DNA from 4 places in the Paenibacillus sp. 1-18 genome. Region 1 is predicted to be linked to each of the others. Evidence: predicted binding sites of a transcription regulator. Region 1 holds the regulator's gene; each other region holds the start of a gene.
What was found. The regulator Rex, encoded in region 1, represses fermentation and respiration genes when NADH is low (regulators of the CRP and FNR family bind a similar motif). The targets are predictions, from matches to a motif close to TTGTGAAATATTTCACAA.

Region 1 (4,715 bases):
TCCAAGCTGTTTACGGATGTCAAGGCTAGTCATCAGCTATTGCCAAGCTATGAGCATCTGGTCATTGATGAAGCACACCATCTGGAGGAAGTTGCTGGTAAGCATCTGGGCATGCATATGAAATATTTCACACTCGTTCATACGCTGACCCGGCTGTTCAAAGACAGCAAGAATGGACAGCTGCCTTCATTGCGTCAGCAGTTGGTAAAGTCCGGTCATGAGAAGTCAGCAGATTGGGCTTCGATCATCGACCAGGTATATCCACTTGTGCTGGAGGTCAAAGAGACATGGGATTTGTTAAGCGACAAGCTATTTGGTATGCTGCCGGAGCGAAGTGATGCGACACCGGGTGAAACGGGGCAGTTTTCTTCCCGTCTCAAGCCGTCGGCCAAGCCTGCCAAGTGGGATCAAGCGGCTGCGCTGGAAAATCAGCTAAATGTTACGCTAAGCGAAATTTTGCGCAAGGGCGATAAGCTGATGCTGGACGTAAAGGAAGAACATGACGATTATGCGGCTGACAGCCTCATTACCGATATCACGGGACTGCTCAAGGATTTGGCGGGTGTGAAGGAAAATTTGCGCTTCTTTATGCGTCTTGATGATGAAACGACCGTCTACTGGCTTGAGGCAAGCGGGCAATTTCGCAGTAAATCACTGCAATTTTATGCAGTGCCTGTAGATGTGAGCCGCCAGCTGAAAGAAATGTTTTTTGACAAAAAAAGAAGCATTATTCTGACCTCAGCTACCTTATCGGTAGATAAGTCGTTTCAGTACATGACCGATCAGCTCGGTTTGCAGGAAGCTGCAGAAGAGGGGCGGCTTATGACTTCGCAGCTCCCGTCGCCCTTTAACTACAGGGATCAGGTGTTGCTGGTCATTCCCCGGGATTTCCCGAGTGTAAAGGGAAGTGTTGGAGATGCACATTTTGTAAATATGCTCGTTAGCTCGCTAGGCTCGACTGCTCAGGCGACCGGGGGGAGAATGCTCGTTTTATTTACCTCGTACCGGATGCTCCGGCAGGTGTACGAGCCACTCAAAGAGGCATTATCTTCCAGTGATATCACTGTGCTGGGACAGGGTGTAGACAGTGGGAGCCGCAGCAAGCTGACCCGGCGTTTTCAGGAGGCCAAAGCTTCTGTATTGCTGGGAACCAGCAGCTTCTGGGAAGGTGTCGATATTCCAGGCAAGGCGCTGACTTGCTTGGCAATTGTCCGGCTGCCGTTTCAACCGCCAAATCACCCGTTGCTGGAGGCGAAAAGCGAGCTGCTTCAGCAGCAAAAGAAAAATCCATTTATGAAGCTGTCTGTTCCACAGGCGGTCATTCGCTTTAAACAGGGATTTGGGCGTTTGGTACGTACAGCGAGCGACCACGGGGTCGTCATCGTATACGATACACGTGTAATCGAATCCTATTACGGAAAGCACTTTTTGTACTCGTTACCGGGACCAAAAATGGAGCATATGCCGACGGAGCAAATGGTGCCCCGCATCTCTGAATGGCTCCAATCCGCCCCGGAGACTGAGGCATAATGGACGGATACTTAAACATGTCCGTTACAATTAGGGGGAGCAAGTATGAAATCAGATAAAATTTCAGAGGCAGTTGTGCGGAGGTTACCCGTATATTTACGTTATCTGAATGCACTGCACAAAAGGGAGGTGGCCACGGTCTCTTCCCAGGAGCTGGGACAAAGACTGAACTTGAATCCGGCTCAAATTCGCAAGGATCTTGCATATTTTGGAGATTTTGGCCGAAAGGGTATCGGTTATGATGTTACTTATCTTATTGAAAAAATACGTCATATTCTGAAAATTGATCAGCAAATCAACGTCGTATTGGTCGGAGCTGGTAATCTGGGTCAAGCGCTTTCGAATTATAATGCTTACTTAAAAGATAATATGAAAATTGTAGCGGTATTTGATGCGGTTCCAGAGAAGACGGGGACGATGATCAATACGTTGATCGTTCAGCCAATGGATCAATTGGAAGCGACCATAAAAGAAAAAAATATTCGGATCGGGATTATTACCGTACCGGATTTCGAAGCGCAACACGTGGCTGACAAACTTATTGAGAGTGGTATTGAAGCGATCTTGAACTTTGCACCGATCATTCTGAAAACCCCGGACAACATCCGGGTACATACCACAGATTTTACAACCGATTTGCTTAGCCTCGCTTATTATTTAGAGGATGGAAAGGAAGAATTGCAATATGACGGTGAATAAATGGATAATTAAAAACGGCTCCTTTGCCGTAAACGGACCGGAAGTCGGAGTAATCCATGGCTATATGATTGTGGAGGATAGCCGGATTACTTACATTGGCGAGACTTTGCCTGCGGGAGAGGAAGAGACAGACGCTTTTGACGGTAAAGGCTTGCTCTTTTTGCCAGGTCTGATTAACACTCATGGTCATGCGGCGATGTCATTGCTGCGTGGGTATGGTGATGATTTGGCACTTCAAGTATGGCTTCAGGAGAAAATGTGGCCGATGGAAGCTAAGTTCACATCTTCAGATGTGTACTGGGGTACTTCCTTGTCTGTGCTGGAAATGCTGAAAGGCGGTACGACGACCTTCCTGGACATGTATGATCATATGGATGAGGTGGCTCGTATAGCTGAAGAATCAGGCATTCGTGCGAGTCTGATGCGTGGGGCGATTGGATTATGCTCTGAGGAGGAGCAGCGAATCAAGCTGGCTGAGGCTGTGACTTTTGCACGTAACTGGCATGGTAAGGCAGATGGTCGTATTACAACGATGATGTCTCCGCATGCGCCTTACACATGCCCGCCTGCGTTTATCGAAAAATTTGTACAGGCTGCGCATGATTTGGATTTACCGCTGCACACACACATGTCCGAGACTCTTGCAGAAGTTGAGCAAAACGTACGTGATTATGGCTTGCGTCCAGTTGCACATTTGGATAAGCTCGGCTTTTTCTCCCGTCCTTCACTTGTTGCTCATGCCGTTCATTTGAACGATGAAGAAATAGCTTTGCTGGCTGAACGTGGTGTAGCGATTTCGCATAATCCGGGCAGCAACCTTAAGCTGGCAAGTGGTGTAGCAAGAGTGCCTGAACTGCTGCGTGCAGGGGTTACTGTTTCCCTCGGAACAGATGGTCCTGCCAGCAATAATAATCTGGATATGTTTGAGGAAATGCGTCTGGCTGCGCTCATTCACAAGGGAGTATCCGGTGATCCTACGGCAGTTCCTGCGAGTGAAGCGCTGCGTCTGGCAACAGAATACGGCGCGAAGTCGATTGGTTTAAAAGAGGTAGGAGTACTGGCAGCAGGCAACAAGGCTGACTTTATCGCATTAGATCTGAATCAGGCGCACTTCTTGCCGCGTACAGACCTCATTTCCCATGCCGTATACTCCGCAAGCGCCAAAGATGTGGCTCATGTGTGGGTTGATGGTCGTCAGGTCGTGAAAAACGGTGAGTGCCTGACTATGGACGAGGAACGTATCAAACATGAGGCACAAGCCGCCTTTGAAGGGCTGCTGTCGCGCTAATTCAGGTGTCACATCCCCTTAGAGAGGAAGCACAGGTTTGAAAAATAAGAAAAAATGGATAGCGGTCGCCGTTTTGGCCGTGATACTGATCCTGGTCAGCATGTTCTGGTATTATTCTTATGTTACGCAAGACCAGGTGGCTGAGAGAAATGCCGCTATCATAAAGGCCAAGCAATCGGGTGGTCTGGTCAGCACGACTCGTACATGGAAGTCAGTATGGAGTCAGGTATATTGGGTAGTTCAAGGGAAAAATGCCCAAAATGAAAATATAATGGTGTGGGTTCCCTTTCAAAAAGTGGAGGGACAGCCTAATGTACCTGCCGCAGATAATAGCGGTATCCATACCGAGCTATTGAAAAACGGAGTCGACGAGGAAAAAATGAAGGCAATCATTCAGCAGCAGCTTCCAGATGCAGAGATTGTGAGTCTCCAGCCGAGTGTGTTCAATGGCGAATATGTTTGGCAGCTGTTTTACAATGATGGAAGTCATCATAACTATACCTTTTACCGTTTCTCAGATGGGGGATCGACGGGGGTAAAGTATACATTGCCTAACTACTAGAGTGATGTGGGGAGTGGCTGATGATGGTTTGAAGGGGTAGGAGTGCCTGGGAGCGCTGCGTAGTCCATTTGATCTTACGATCGCTGTTGCCGCCGGATTTTTTTCGATTAGATTCTTATGGGGAAAATCCGGCGGCAAAGGCGAACGCTCCGCTTCTTCAGATTCAAATGGCCCACTCAGATGGCTGACCGCCATGGAGTCACTCCAAACACCAGGGAGTTGAGGTAGGAGGGAACGGACGCCGCGCTTATCTCCGTTTTGGGTTTTACATCTGTCAATCTTGTTCCCGGATTTCTCCTCTGACATAGGCTTATTCGAGAAATCTGGAGGCGGCCGATGGAAAGCATCATCCCCTGCGGAGTGGCGCAAAAGGTAACTTTTAAACTCCGTTTATATATCTTGGAATGATTGAAAGTTAAAAAAAAGACGTAAATACGATGAATTCGTATTTACGTCTTTTTGATTTTATGTTTGATTAGGATTTATCATAGCATAACTATTTGAGTATAAAACCGTATCCGCCTGTGCAGTACCTTCATATGTAATTTTAAAAGTTTGGATTACATGTTGTTCATTTACCTTAAACAGGTATAAAGTGAAGTCTATTACATATCTCATAATGTTTTTTTCCTAAAA
Region 2 (4,715 bases), on a different contig from region 1:
AATACCATTCGTAAGCTTGGTGGGATCAGCAACACTTCCACCAATCGTCTTGGCAACCCCCGTAAACATGATAGCTCCGAGAAAGTTCATGATTGCAGCCATAATAATCGCACGTCGCGGCGTTAAGGCGCGGGTCGAAACCGAAGTAGCAATCGCGTTCGCCGTGTCATGAAATCCGTTAATAAAATCAAATGCCAGAGCAAGAAAAATAACAATACCCAATACCAATAAACTTGTATCCATGTAAAAGGACTCCCTTACGAGTTACGCATAATGATGGATTCCAGCATATTTGCAACATCCTCGCATGAATCCGTTGTCGTTTCAAGGCGTTCGTACAGTTCTTTGCGTTTGATAAGCTCAATAGGATCAGTTACAGTTGCAAACAGGTTTTTGATGCAAATACGCAGCAATTCATCCCCCTGATTTTCCAAATCGTTCAGGCGAATGGTGTACTCACGAATAGCCAGCAATTTCTTTTGTGAAAGCAAATGTACGGCTTTCTGAATTTCATAAGCTGATTGGCGCAAAATATCAGCAAACTGCACAATATACTCGTCCGGCTCCGTAATGTTGTACATATAAAAACGCGAGGCCGTTGCTTCCAGACCGTCCAGTACATCATCCATGGTCGTTGTCAGTTCCATGATGTCGTCGCGTTCCAGCGGCGTGATGAAGGTCTTGTTCAGCTCAGTAATAATCGTGTGTGTGTAATCATCACACTTATTCTCATACTTCTTCATTTCATTAGTAAACAAAGTCACATCTTGAAGATTTGAAGTATGTTGGGCAAAATAATCGGCTGCTTGCACGATCGTATCTGCCATATTTTCCAACGTCTCGAAGAATATATCCTTTTTCTTCAATCTCATAACGATTACCCCTTTACGAAAATATCCGCAACCTGTTTCGACTGCAATAGACAACCTTTGCTATCTTATCACACTCATCAATGTTTTTGTAATGTTTGTAAAAGCAAATTTCAGGATATACGTATACAATACCCGACACAGAAGGTCATCATCCGACATTTTTTTCCTAATCAGGGTGATTCCGTTTTTATATTGCTTTTACAATTACATGCTCATTTAGCGAAGTATCTGCAGGTACCACATGTATATAGGATGTACCCGGCGTCAACGGAATTTCAACTCCATTTTTCATAAAACGAACCGCGTCACCGGGCGTATGCTGCCATTGTGCACGTATGACTCGTCCTTGTTGAAACACCATGGCCTCCCCACTACCGTTCAGCTCGACACTCAATCTGCCTACATCGTCCAGCGTTCGATGGCTGGCACTCATCACAATAACATTGGCCGCAGAAAGCTGTTGGTTATTATTTTGATCCATATGTGACTTTTCGTTCACAAAACGCTTATATTGTTGATCCGCCGAATCGTAGGTGTAGGATACGCGATAGCTTTTGAGCAAAAAACGGATTTGCAAGGATACTGCACTCTCGTCTGTCATGACCGGGGCTTCCCCGGGTTTAAGGTAAGGGTATACGGGAATCTTTGCCTGTTCGGCATACCCTTTATGATCAATTCCTTTGCGCAATCTGCTTATATCCGTGTACAGATTATGGGGAGGACGACGATCCTTGCTCCGCCAAAAGTAAGCCCCTCCATTTGATATCTCATCCAGATGCTCCTTCCGCTGCTGCTGTAAAATTGCATAGGCATCTGTGCTTCCCCCTGCATGGATCGGCAACGCACCATAGGTTTCGCCCAGCTCAATCAGGTACGGTCGAATGCTACGAACCGGACCGATCTTCACATCTCCATCATAACTTTGGAAAAAAGCGATCAAACGGGTAATTCCGCCTTCTGCAAGAACTTCATATACCATGTCTGCCTGGCTAAGCCCTGCCTGTGGACGTGCAGCCGGGGCGTTGTTAATCATAATCGCAAGCGGTCGCTCCAAAACAGGCTGTTCCACCGGAAGACCGGTAAGCGGAGCTGTAAATGCCGGAATGGACTGCTCTTTGGGCGGTTCAACCTCCAGTTCTGTGTTTTGCTCGTTCGATTGGGGGGCGGGCTCAGATTCACCCGTTTTGGACAAAGTAGAACAAGACATCAGCATCATGCATAACAGAACTGAAGCCATCACACGCAACCATTGAGTTCGCTCGGAAATGGACCTGGACAAGTTTATCCCTCCACTTTAGATATTTTTCTCATTATAAGCTTTATTTCCTGTTTTTGTTTTGATCGAAGATCCCCCTCCGATAGAATGCTTATCTGAAGACATTAAAATTTTAAAAAATATTCAGACTTTGTGATTTTTATCACAAATAAGTGTAACTGAACTTAATACAATAAAGGTGTAGCAGAGATGATCATCCCAAACCTAATGAAATACAACACATTTTGAGATAAGAAAGAGGAATGGTTTAAATGTTTAACACCTGGTTGCGTGAAAACAAAGCAGCGATGTGGCTGCTGACTGTAGTACGGGTTTATCTCGGATATGAATGGATGAGCCATGGACTTGAAAAGTTGACTGGCGGATTTGACGCCGGTGGATTCATCTCGGGAGCCATTACTAAAACGGGTGGAGACCATCCCGCTGTACAAGGGTGGTGGGGATCGTTCCTCGAAGCCTTTGCCCTGCCGAATGTCGGTTTGTTCAACGTCCTGATCCCACTGGGTGAGTTCTTGGTCGGGGTTGGCCTGCTGCTCGGTACACTGACTACACTGGCTGCTTTGATGGCCATGGTCATGAACTTCTCGTTCCTCTTCTCGGGTACAGTAAGCACGAATGCAATCTACCTGCTGTTTGAAATCTTCCTGGTGGTTGCTGGTGCAAATGCCGGACGGATTGGCTTTGACCGTTGGGTACTGCCCTTCCTGCGTAGACTGTTTAGTAGAAATAAAGATGCTTTTCCAGCCGATCCCGCTCGAAAAACAGCTTAACTAACCCCAAAACAACCGTTACCCTCCGGGCTAATGGTTGTTTTTTTAATACACAAAAGAACTTCCATTCCCACATACTGTGTGGATTCGGAAGTTCTTTTCACAATTATTGATCATTTTCCTGACCAAAAGCCCAACAATTAAGGCTTAGCGAGCCCAGGACATAGCTTTGAAAAAGCTTGCGTGCCGAGCGCTGATCATCCGCAGCCCCCATCACATAAAACAAAGGTGAAAAATGCTCAATCCCGTAAGAAGGGACCGCCTGCTTGGCATAAGGAGCCTTCTTATCATATTGGAATAGATGACGTAAATTCCAGTCTTGAAGCTGCTGTCCAATCCAGTCATCATATTGAACCGCCCACTCGGCCGGCTCATTCGTTTCCTTGAGTGTTCGCAGGTTGTGTACCAATCCGCCGCTGCCGATAATCAAAATACCTTGCTCTCGCAACGGTGCCAGCATCTGCCCAATCTCATACTGCTCCTGCGGAGCGCGCCGAGAATCAATAGAAAGCGGGACGACAGGTATGTCCGCATCAGGATATATATGCCGCAAAACCACCCATGCTCCATGATCCAGTCCCCGGTTCCGAACCGGCTGATGAAACAGGTTATGCTGACTGAACAGATGCTTTATCTCCTCATACAGCTTTGGATCGCCTGGTGCAGGGTAATCAAGTGTGTACATTTGCTCAGGGAAGCCATAGAAATCGTGCAACGCTGCATGCTGATCGTCCGCGCCGATACATTGATCAGGACTATCCCAATGCGCGGAAAAAATGACTATTCCTTTGGGTCGGGGCAGGCTTGCGCCCAGCTCTGCAAGAAAGCTAGTATATGCGTTATTTTCTACAGCCAGTGTCGGTGAACCGTGCGCAACAAAAATTGAGGGTAATGTCATCGCTGCCAACCTCCACACGCCAGTATAGTATTACTCTTCCATTTTACTCCGGCGGAGGCGTAATTTCCAATGCAATCCGTTACAGTCTGAAATCAGATCATCCAGTGCTGCCAATCCCGTTGAATGTTTTCCTGTTCATCCAGCCATTCCAGCGTCCGGTCAATTAGCTGTTGCCGCTCTTTACCTGAAGAGAAGGTATGGTCTCCCTGGAAAATAATCTCTTTATCGCAGCGTCCCTCTGGACGCATCCAGAATACCTTTTGAAATAAGAAGGCGTAGTCCACAGGAATGATATCATCGGAGGTTCCGTGAATAACGAGCACATCCCCGTTAAATTTGACAGCCTCCTGAAACGGCTGGAACTGGGCTAACGACTCAAAATAAGCAGGTGTGAACTTGTAGCCCAAATAGTCGGCCTGACCGTTTTTAACAGACTCATCATACACGCTTCGTTCCGTAATTTTAACAATGTCGTTGAACGGGTAGCCCACCGCTGACCAAAGGACCAGGTTTTGTACTCTCTTGTCCCGAACAGCTGTAAGAAGAGCAACTGCGCCCCCCAGACTGTGACCAATCAGCGTCACCTTGGTCGGGTCAATGTCCGCGCAATTCACAGCATAATCCAGCACGGTACGTGTCTGGTTAATCATGGACTCCAGCCCTTGCTTGCCATAATCGCCTGTGCTTTCCCCACACCCGGCAAAATCAAAGCGCAGGACAAAATATCCCCCTGCTGCAAGCTCACGTGCGGTCTTTACAAATAACCGATCTACCCCGATACGATTGCCTACAAATCCGTGGCATATCACGACGAGCGGTACCCGTTTCTGCCGTTCGCCCGCACTCGGATTGCTCGGATAATGAACCGTTGCAGCTAACTCCTCATTTTTAAAGCGAAT
Region 3 (4,715 bases), on a different contig from region 1:
AATCCAATCTTTCAAATTTCCGTTCCAGCACCTCTCCCATTCCCATGGAATCCTGTGTGCCAAACCGGCAAAATTGTGATCCAACGCAGGTTTTAACTGTACGGAGCGATTTCGCGTAGGCATATCCTGACGGCATGTCGAGTTCTTCCCATACCTTAGGCAAATCCTCTTTACGGACACCAATCAGATCTAGCCGCTGCCCCCCTGTTACTTTAACCACTTTAACGTTGTATTTAAGAGAAACATCAGCTATTTTCTTCAAATCCTCTGGAGTCGTAACACCGCCGTACATTCTTGGCACAACTGTAAATGTTCCATCCTTTTGAATGTTGGCGTGCAGTCGCTCATTCACAAATCGGGAATCTTCTTCATTTTCATAGGTATCCGGGTTAATCATTCCCAAATAATAATTCAGCGCCGGGCGACACTTGGAGCACCCTTCATCATTATGCCAACCAAGCACATTCATAACTTCACGTGTCGTTGTAAGGCCCTTGGTTCTGATAGCTTCAACAATCTCATCCCGGCTCAATGTGGTGCAGCCGCATATTCCCTGCTTGGCTGCCGTTTGGAAGCTGTCTCCAAGAACATACTGGAGAATTTGTTCAACGACTGGCTTACACCCTCCACAGGACCGCGTTGCCCCGGTACAGGCTTTAATTTCATCGACTGTAGTCAACCCATTTTCATGAATTGCATCAACAATCGCCTTTTTAGTTACACCGTTGCAGCCGCAGACAATTTCATCATCGGCCATCGTTTCAGCGGATAAGGTTTTAGCCCCATCTTGACAACATCCGGTACCCATGAGCTGGCCATATATTTCATCAGTCATCAGCGTTTGCTGCCGTACATATTTTTGAAGGCTGGCGGATTCGCTCACATCTCCGAACAGCACCGCTCCGACAATTTTATTTTCACGAAGCAGCACTTTTTTGTAGGTGCGCTTCCACTCATCCTTTGCCACAATCACCGTATGTTCAGGAGTAGTTATGAATTCGCCAGCCGAGAAAACATCCACCCCTGAAATTTTGAGCTTGGTGGAAACCACTGATCCCTGATAGCCTTCGGTATCCGCACCTGCAAAATGCTTGGCAATGACACTTCCCTGTTCAAACAGCGGAGCAACCAGACCGTAACAGATCCCGCGGTGTTCAGCACACTCCCCTACAGCATATACATCCGGCATGGAGGTCCTCATCAAATCATCGACCACAATTCCACGTTTTGTTTCTATACCACTTTGCACAGCCACCTGAATGTTAGGCTTTATCCCGACAGCCATTACAACCAGATCTGCCTCCAGTTCGCTTCCATCCGAGAACCGAAGTCCCTGCACCCGATCCTGACCATATACCTCAGCAGTTTGCATTTGCATGGCAAACTTGATTCCCTGGCGTTCTAGTTCTGCTTTCAGCATCGCAGAGGCTTCCCGATCGAGCTGACGCTCCATCAAATCCTCCATCAAATGAACAACCGTTACGTCCATGCCGAGATTGACCAGGCCTTTAGCCGCTTCCAGTCCCAACAACCCTCCACCAATGACCGCTGCCTTTTTATAGGTTTTGGCCGCCTCAAGCATTGCCGAACAATCGGCAATATCCCGAAAACCGATGACGCCCGGTAATTCTTTACCCGGAATAGGCAAAATAAACGACTGGGAGCCAGTAGCCACCAAAGCTACATCGTAATCAATTTCAAGTCCATCCTCAGTGTGAATCCTCTTTCGTTCCCCGTCGATGCTGCGCACCGTTTTCCCAGTATATAAAGTAATACCTTGATCCTCATACCATTGCAGATCATTCAGTATAATGTCCTCGATGGTTTTACTACCCTCCAAAACATAAGAGAGCATGATCCTGTTATAGTTCGGATGCGGCTCATTTCCAAGGACTGTAACTTCATATTTATCCGTTAACTTAAGAATTTGTTCGACCGTATTGATACCAGCCATCCCGTTACCTATAACCACAAGCTTTTGTTTACTGTTTATCATATACCGGTTCCTCCATTCATTCGACGACATTCCTACCGACGACTACTCCTACGATCCTACTAAATATTGTCTATGCTTCTATTCTAATGTCGTGAGTTATGTTATATGTGACTTCAATCACAATATAGCTAGAGCTGTACATGTCGAGGGACTTCCCTATTCGAATTCAAGGGATTAAGGTAAGAAACAAAAAAATCGAGTTATGATGTTGATTTCTGAAATGTGGATGCTTGGATTTGACTATTCTCGATGGTTGATTTAAAATCCAATTAAATGATATAAAAAACTATCAATTAATTACAAAAAAAATTATTAATAAGAGAAGGATTTTCTAATGAAGAAGGACATGACAACGATCAAGCAAATAAGGCTTAATAGCCTGTTGGACGTAGCCACTATGCTACTTATCGAAAAGCCAACCGCCTCTATGAACGAGATTGCCGATTATGCAGGAATTGGCACTGCCACCTTGCATCGCTATGTTGAAAGCAGGGAGCAATTGATGATTCATCTGGGATTTCGAGCCATCGAAGTCGTAAGTGAAACCATAAAAGGAATCTCTTTGGATGAGGACAACTATGAAAACTACATTCCAGAGTTGATTGAAGCACTTATTCCGTTAGGAGACAAAATTTATTTTCTTGCTCATGATGCATCCGTCAACTATAACAAGGAGATTGAAGGAGCAGATCAGAAGCTGAGAGAACCCATATTGCATGTGATACAAATATTGCAACAGAAAGGTTATTTTCAGCCACATATTGGTAAAGAATGGATCATGGATGTCCTCTACTCGCTGCTATTTCTAACATGGCAGCAAGTAAAGAACGGTAATATCGCAAAAAACTCTGCCGCAGCACTGGTTGTAAATACTTTTTACCATGGATTCAAAGCAACTGAGTAAGGGTCACACTGCATCATGAAGAGGCGAACACACACGAGGAGGAATCCTGCATGTTAATTCAAAACGTACTGGGAAGTATTGCGATTTCCAAGGATGCTATTTCTAATATCATTGGCAAGACAGCAACTGCAACAATGGGAATTGCATCGATGTCAACGGGAGTCGTCGAAGGAATCACCAACAAGTTAAGTAGGAAAAGCCTGCAAAATGGCATTGAGCTTCATGTGACAGAATCAGGGCTGGATGTCGATTTAAGCATTGTCGTGCATTATGGAACAAAAATGTACGATGTAGGCAGAGAATTACAGAAAAATGTTCGGGAAGCCATTGAGAAGTATACGGGCCTATCCATTGGCATGATAAACGTCAAAGTACAAGGGATATCCCTACCCATTCATTAGTCGCAGAAAAGTATGAGTGATAGACATAAATGATAACGGGATTATGGAAATGGACGGGCCGGCTTTTCATTGTACAGAATGGCCAAAAGGGTGAAATCGAGTAGGAGGCTACCCATTAGTTGAGTAGCCGACCTCTCACACCACCGTACGTACCGTTCGGTATACGGCGGTTCAACCGTTTAAGTACAATTGACGTAGACGCTCGTACTGCGCAGGGAAGTCATAATCCCCTGCCTGTACGAGCCTTTTGTTTGTAACCGAGCGTTGCATTATCGCACTTCCGGCAATGCGCCAGTACCCCAGACGGGTGTTTCCCCATGGGTAGGCCTGCCCCTCCGGTACTCCCAGCTTTCGCAGGTTCCGTACCTTCGTTCTCGGTTTCTTCCACTCTTTCCAGATGTACATGCGCATTCGTCTTCGCAGCCATTCATTCCAACTTTGCAGGATTCGCTTCATGTCGGCTACATAGAAATAACCAATCCATCCGCGAATGTAGACCTTGACGTTTTCCATCACCTGCCTGGCATTCCTGCCTTGACTCCGGCTCGTTAGCTCTTTCAGTTTCCTCTTTGCCTTCGTGAGGGATTGCGGGTGAACCCGAATGTACATCCCGTTTCTGTTCTTTCCCAAGGCGAATCCAAGAAATTTGAAGTGCTTTCGTGCCACGGCACTGACGACCTTGCTTTTCTGCGCATTCATCTGGAGTTTTAGCTTGTTCTCCAGATACGTCCGGCTTGATTTCAATAGCCGCGTTGCTGCTCGTTTGCTCTTTGCCAGTACCACGATGTCATCCGCGTACCGAATGAACCTCACGCCTCGGCTTTGCATCTCCTGATCGTATTCGTTCAGATAGATGTTCGCTAAAAGCGGCGACAGCGGCCCACCCTGCGGAGAACCTTCTTCTGTTTTGCGGCGTATTCCGTTTTCCATCACTCCGCTCTTCAGGTACTTTTTAATCAGGCCCGTCACGCGCTTGTCCTGAATTTGCTTGCGCAGGAGGTTCATGAGCAGTTCATGGTTCAGCGTATCGAAATACTTCGAGAGGTCGAATTCTACCGCATGGCTATAACCCTGCTCCGCATAAGTCTTCACTTTTCGAATCGCTTGCTGGGCACTTCGCCTTGGGCGATAGCCGTAGCTTCCTTCCGAAAAGAGCGGCTCAAACAGCGGTTGCAGTTGCTGGGCAATGGCTTGCTGGATGATGCGATCTACGACCGTCGGGATGCCGAACTTTCGGACTCCGCTTCCATCTGGTTTGGGGATGTTCTTGCGTCGTACCGGGCTTGGCTTGTATTTTCCATCCCGGATGCTTCCCAAGAGTTCCACTCTGTTCTCCCGCAGCCACGGCAATGCCGCCTCGACGGTCATTCCGTCGATTCCCGGCGCTCCGTGATTGCGCTTGACTTGCTGGTAG
Region 4 (4,715 bases), on a different contig from region 1:
TCCCCTTGCGCAGCTGAGAAATATCGTCCATTTCCTGCCGGAGCTGCTCGACCGCGTCGACGATTTTTTTTGCTTTTTCTACAAAGCTTGCTCCTGCATGCGTTAATTCCACCGTGCTTGTATTTCGTTGAAATAAAAGCACTCCGAGTTCTTTTTCCAATTTGGACAATTGCTGGCTCAGCGAAGGCTGTGCAATGTGCAGCTTTTCTGCTGCGCGTGAGAAGTTTTTTTCCGCCGCAATTTGCAGGGTGTATTGAAGCTGTCTGAATTCCATTGAGTTTTAAGCTCCTTATCTTATAAGCTATACCTATTACATCCAGCACCAATTATACAATATTAAAATCAATTTCCCAATCCCAATCGTTATTATGTGTCACAACTTTTATATAGATGAAGCGATTATTTCACAAAAAGGACTTTTAATACAGACAGTCAATTCTCTTAACAATTTCCTTACAAAATCCAATTAATCTTAGTTCTAGCTGTAAAATAAAGTGTCTGGGAGGAAAATGAATGCTGAACTGTTAGGGGATACATACGAAAAAGTCGGTAGCTGCACTGGTAGCGACTATGATGTTGGCAGTTAGTGGGGGGACGGCGATGGCTGCCGAGAAAGACAGGCCAATTAAAAATGTAATTATTCTTATTCCAGATGGTATGGCTAATGATGCTACTGCACTGGCTAGGTGGTATAAAGGCTCTTCCTTAACGTTAGACAGCATGGCAAGCGGCATGGTGCGTACACATTCTGCCGATGCTCCGATTGCAGATTCTGCTCCGGCGGGAACGGCTTTTGCCACAGGATATAAATCACATACGGGCTATGTAGGCGTCCTTCCGGACGAAGTGACCATGCCCGGACAACAACCTATCGCAGCAGGCGACGCCAAGAAGCCCGTAGCCTCCATTCTTGAGGCTTCCAAGCTGGCAGGTAAATCTACCGGGATCATTGCTACTTCGGAGATTATGCACGCCACTCCGGCTGATTTCACTGCCCATTACCCTGACCGTAAAAATTATGATGCACTCAGCATGCAGCAAGCCTATAACGGTGTTGATGTTGTGCTGGGTGGCGGCGGCAAGTTCCTGGAAGCATCCGAGCGTAAGGACGGGCAGGATTTGATCGCTCAAATTAAAGATCAGGGCTATGACTTTGTCACAACACCTGAAGGGCTAAAAAATTCGACCTCCAGTAAGCTCTGGGGCAGCTTCGCTCCGGAAGCCCTTGCGTACGATCTGGATCGTGATGCATCGAAGGAACCTAGTCTGGCAGAGATGACATCGAAAGCTATTGATATCTTGTCCAAAAACGACAAAGGCTTCTTTTTGATGGTCGAAGGCAGTAAAGTGGATTGGGCAGCGCATGCAAACGACCCAACGGGTATTATCAGTGATGTGCTTTCATTTGACGATGCGGTGAAGGTCGCTTTGGACTACGCCAAGCAGAATCAAAATACGGTTGTTGTAGCAGTAACAGACCACGGAAACGGCGGATTGACGATTGGCAGTAGTAATACCACAAGCAATTACGACAAAACGCCTTTAGCTTCTTTTATAGATCCGCTCAAAAAAGCGAAGCTGACGGGCGAAGGATTGGAAACCAAGCTGAATGCAGATCGCAGCAACATTAAAGATGTATTGTCGGCGTATTTTGGCATTACGGATTTGACGGATGAAGAAGTGAAAACGATCAAAGAAGCCAAAGAGGGCAGCATGAATTATGCTGTTGGACCGATCATTAGTAAGCGCGCGAATATCGGCTGGACGACAGGTGGGCATACAGGTGGGGATGTCGTGTTGTACACATATGCGCCAAATGGAGACCGTCCATCCGGTGTAATCGACAACACGGACGTCAATAAATATATGACACGTGTACTGGGACTGAATCTGGATACGGTGAGCAAGCAGTTGTTTGTTCCTGCGAAAACGGCCTTTGAAGCTAAAGGAGCGAAATTTACGGCGGATACGAAGGTCATTACGGTGACTAAGGGCAGCAACAAGTTGGAGCTTCCTGTATACAAAAACGTCGCTACGCTCAACGGTAAACTTTCCACGCTTAATGGTGTGGTCGTGTTTAACGGCGTTGATTATTTTGTACCACAGCAGGCGATTGATTTGATTCAATAAAATAAATAGAATGATCGACAAGAGCTGCTTCTTCCCTAAAAGGAGGAGGCAGTTTTTTTGCGCCGCTTTTGTGCTGCTTTTTGTGCTTGGGTAATTATGTATTTTTTGAGGCAGAGAGTGGAGATGAAATTTAATGAATGGGATATTTTGTGAAACTAATCACGTTATATCTCCGCTGATATTGCTAGAATTATAATTGTACGATACAAGCTGCTGACGAAGTGAAGTCCGGATGGACGAGGGAAGAAGGGATGAGTCACGGACGAATTATTACTGCGTCTGGCTGACGGCAAGGAATGGACGCATACGGAAATGACAAGGCTGCTGGCACGTCTGGATGAAGATCCAATCGTGCGGGCCCAATTACGGGAGCTGGCAGCTCGCACAAAAATGGAGCGTTATGGCAAGGGTGTTTTTTTACGGGGATTAATTGAATTCTCCAGTATATGTCGTCAGGATTGCATGTACTGTGGGCTGCGTGCCTCCAACAAACAGGCAGATCGCTACCGATTAAAGCCGGAAGAAATTCTGGCCTGCTGTGCGGAGGGATACGAACTGGGTTATCGCACGTTTGTACTGCAAAGCGGTGAAGATACCTGGTTTACGACGGCCCGACTGACGAAACTGATTCGGGAAATTAAAAGCCGTTTTGCAGATGTGGCGGTTACACTGTCCATTGGTGAACGGGATGATGAAACGTATGAGCTATTATACGAGGCGGGGGCAGACCGTTTTTTGCTGCGTCATGAAACAGCTTCACCTCGTTTGTACGCCAAGTTGCATCCAACAATGACGATAGAAAGCAGGCGCAGTCGTTTGCTGGCACTGCAGCGAATCGGCTTTCAGATCGGGGCCGGATGTATGGTGGGACTGCCGGGACAAACCAACAGTGAGTTGGCAGACGATCTGGTCTATTTGCATAGTCTGAGCCCGGATATGATCGGGATTGGTCCTTTTTTACCGCATAGCAACACGCCGCTCAGGGATGCCAGTCAGGGGAGTATGGAAAAGGCGCTGGATATGATTTCGTTGTCCCGATTGGTCGTTCCGGATGCGCTCATTCCGGCATCTACGGCGATGGGGACCATTCATCCCCAAGGCAGGGAAAAGGCGCTTCAGGCAGGGGCAAATGTGGTTATGCCCAATTTGTCCCCGCTGGCGGTGAGGCCCAAGTATGCGATTTATGAAAATAAAATATGCTTGGGCGATGAGTCTGCCCAATGCCGACATTGCCTGGAGCTGCGAATCCGTGGAGCTGGTTTTGAGGTGGACATGGGACGAGGTGACAGCTTAAAGGCCCAGCGACAGTTTATGAGACAGGAAACCTAGAGAGGCTATGACGACAACAAATGCAGTAATCATAAATAAGGAGATGGGTATACGTGAGTGGAGTACGGGAGAAAGTGTCGGCGGATTTTATTAATGAAGTAGAGATTATGGCGGCAGTGGAGCAGGGAAAGCAAGAGGCGAAAGATCGAAATCGGATTTTGGAAATTCTAGAAAAGGGCAGAACCTGCCGGGGACTGAGTGCGAGTGAAGCGGCGACTCTTTTACATGTGAATGACCCCGAACTGCTGGAGGAGATGTTTAGATCATCACGTGCGGTTAAAGAGCAGATTTACGGCAACCGGATTGTGCTGTTTGCTCCTCTATATGTAAGTAACCACTGCGTTAATAACTGCGAATATTGTGGCTACAAGCATACCAATGACAGCTTTACTCGCAGCCGCCTGACACCGGAGGAACTGGTCGAGGAAGTTAGGGTGCTTCAGGAAATGGGGCACAAACGGCTCGCACTAGAAGCGGGGGAGGACCCGGTCAATTGTACTATTGATTATATCGTCGATTGTCTGCGTCAGATCTACGATATAAAGGTGGACAACGGGAGCATCCGGCGGGTTAATGTTAATATCGCTGCAACGACGGAGGAGGATTACCGGAAGCTTGTGGAGGTGGGGATCGGTACGTATATTTTGTTCCAGGAAACGTATCATCGCGAAAGCTATCGCAAATATCATCTTCAAGGGCCAAAAAGGGACTATGATTGGCATACGACCGCAATGGACCGAGCCATGCGTGCAGGCATAGATGATGTGGGGATCGGTGTGTTGTACGGCCTGTACGATTTCCGCTATGAAACCGTAGCGATGCTTAAGCATGCCGAGCATCTGGAAGAAGTGTTTGGCTGCGGCCCTCACACGGTTTCTGTTCCCCGGCTTCGTCCGGCTGAAAATGTGGACCCGGAACGCTATCCGTATTTGGTGAGTGACGAGGATTTTATGAAAATTGTAGCGGTTCTTCGGCTGGCTGTACCTTATGCGGGAATGGTCCTGTCTACGCGCGAGGAGTCGGAATTCAGGGACCGTGTCATTGGTTTGGGTGTATCGCAAATCAGTGCTGGTTCTGCTACCGGTGTAGGGGCATATGCAAGAAAAGAGACGAATGATAAGCCTCAGTTCGAGGTCGGGGATCATCGCTCGCCGATGGAAATTATCAAAAGTCTGTGCCGTGGCGGATATATGCCAAGCTACTGTACAGCTTGCTACCGTGAGGGACGGACCGGAGATCGCTTCATGGAGCTTGCC

Region 2: L693_RS0100205 (DoxX family membrane protein) is a predicted target of Rex. The motif match lies at 2,279-2,296, and genes of this name have one in related genera.
Region 3: nirB (nitrite reductase large subunit NirB) is a predicted target of Rex. The motif match lies at 2,102-2,119, and genes of this name have one in related genera.
Region 4: hydE ([FeFe] hydrogenase H-cluster radical SAM maturase HydE) is a predicted target of Rex. The motif match lies at 2,278-2,295, and genes of this name have one in related genera.

What each region holds. Positions count from the first base shown of each region.
Region 1 covers NZ_ASSB01000293.1:21,955-26,669, reverse strand. Annotated here, with positions in the region: gene dinG (ATP-dependent DNA helicase DinG) at 1-1,530, shown strand, start outside; gene L693_RS0118335 (redox-sensing transcriptional repressor Rex) at 1,576-2,229, shown strand; gene L693_RS0118330 (amidohydrolase) at 2,216-3,517, shown strand; gene L693_RS0118325 (cell wall elongation regulator TseB-like domain-containing protein) at 3,555-4,079, shown strand.
Region 2 covers NZ_ASSB01000006.1:23,933-28,647, forward strand. Annotated here, with positions in the region: gene L693_RS0100190 (inorganic phosphate transporter) at 1-243, opposite strand, end outside; gene L693_RS0100195 (DUF47 domain-containing protein) at 258-872, opposite strand; gene L693_RS0100200 (DUF3048 domain-containing protein) at 1,060-2,109, opposite strand; gene L693_RS0100205 (DoxX family membrane protein) at 2,400-2,918, shown strand; gene L693_RS0100210 (dioxygenase family protein) at 3,025-3,816, opposite strand; gene L693_RS0100215 (alpha/beta hydrolase) at 3,909-4,715, opposite strand, start outside.
Region 3 covers NZ_ASSB01000073.1:44,972-49,686, forward strand. Annotated here, with positions in the region: gene nirB (nitrite reductase large subunit NirB) at 1-1,996, opposite strand, end outside; gene L693_RS0105370 (TetR/AcrR family transcriptional regulator) at 2,331-2,900, shown strand; gene L693_RS0105375 (Asp23/Gls24 family envelope stress response protein) at 2,951-3,301, shown strand; gene ltrA (group II intron reverse transcriptase/maturase) at 3,473-4,715, opposite strand, start outside.
Region 4 covers NZ_ASSB01000030.1:5,746-10,460, reverse strand. Annotated here, with positions in the region: partial or broken gene L693_RS0102130 (LysR family transcriptional regulator) at 1-274, opposite strand, end outside; gene L693_RS0102125 (alkaline phosphatase) at 571-2,130, shown strand; gene hydE ([FeFe] hydrogenase H-cluster radical SAM maturase HydE) at 2,410-3,459, shown strand; gene hydG ([FeFe] hydrogenase H-cluster radical SAM maturase HydG) at 3,513-4,715, shown strand, end outside.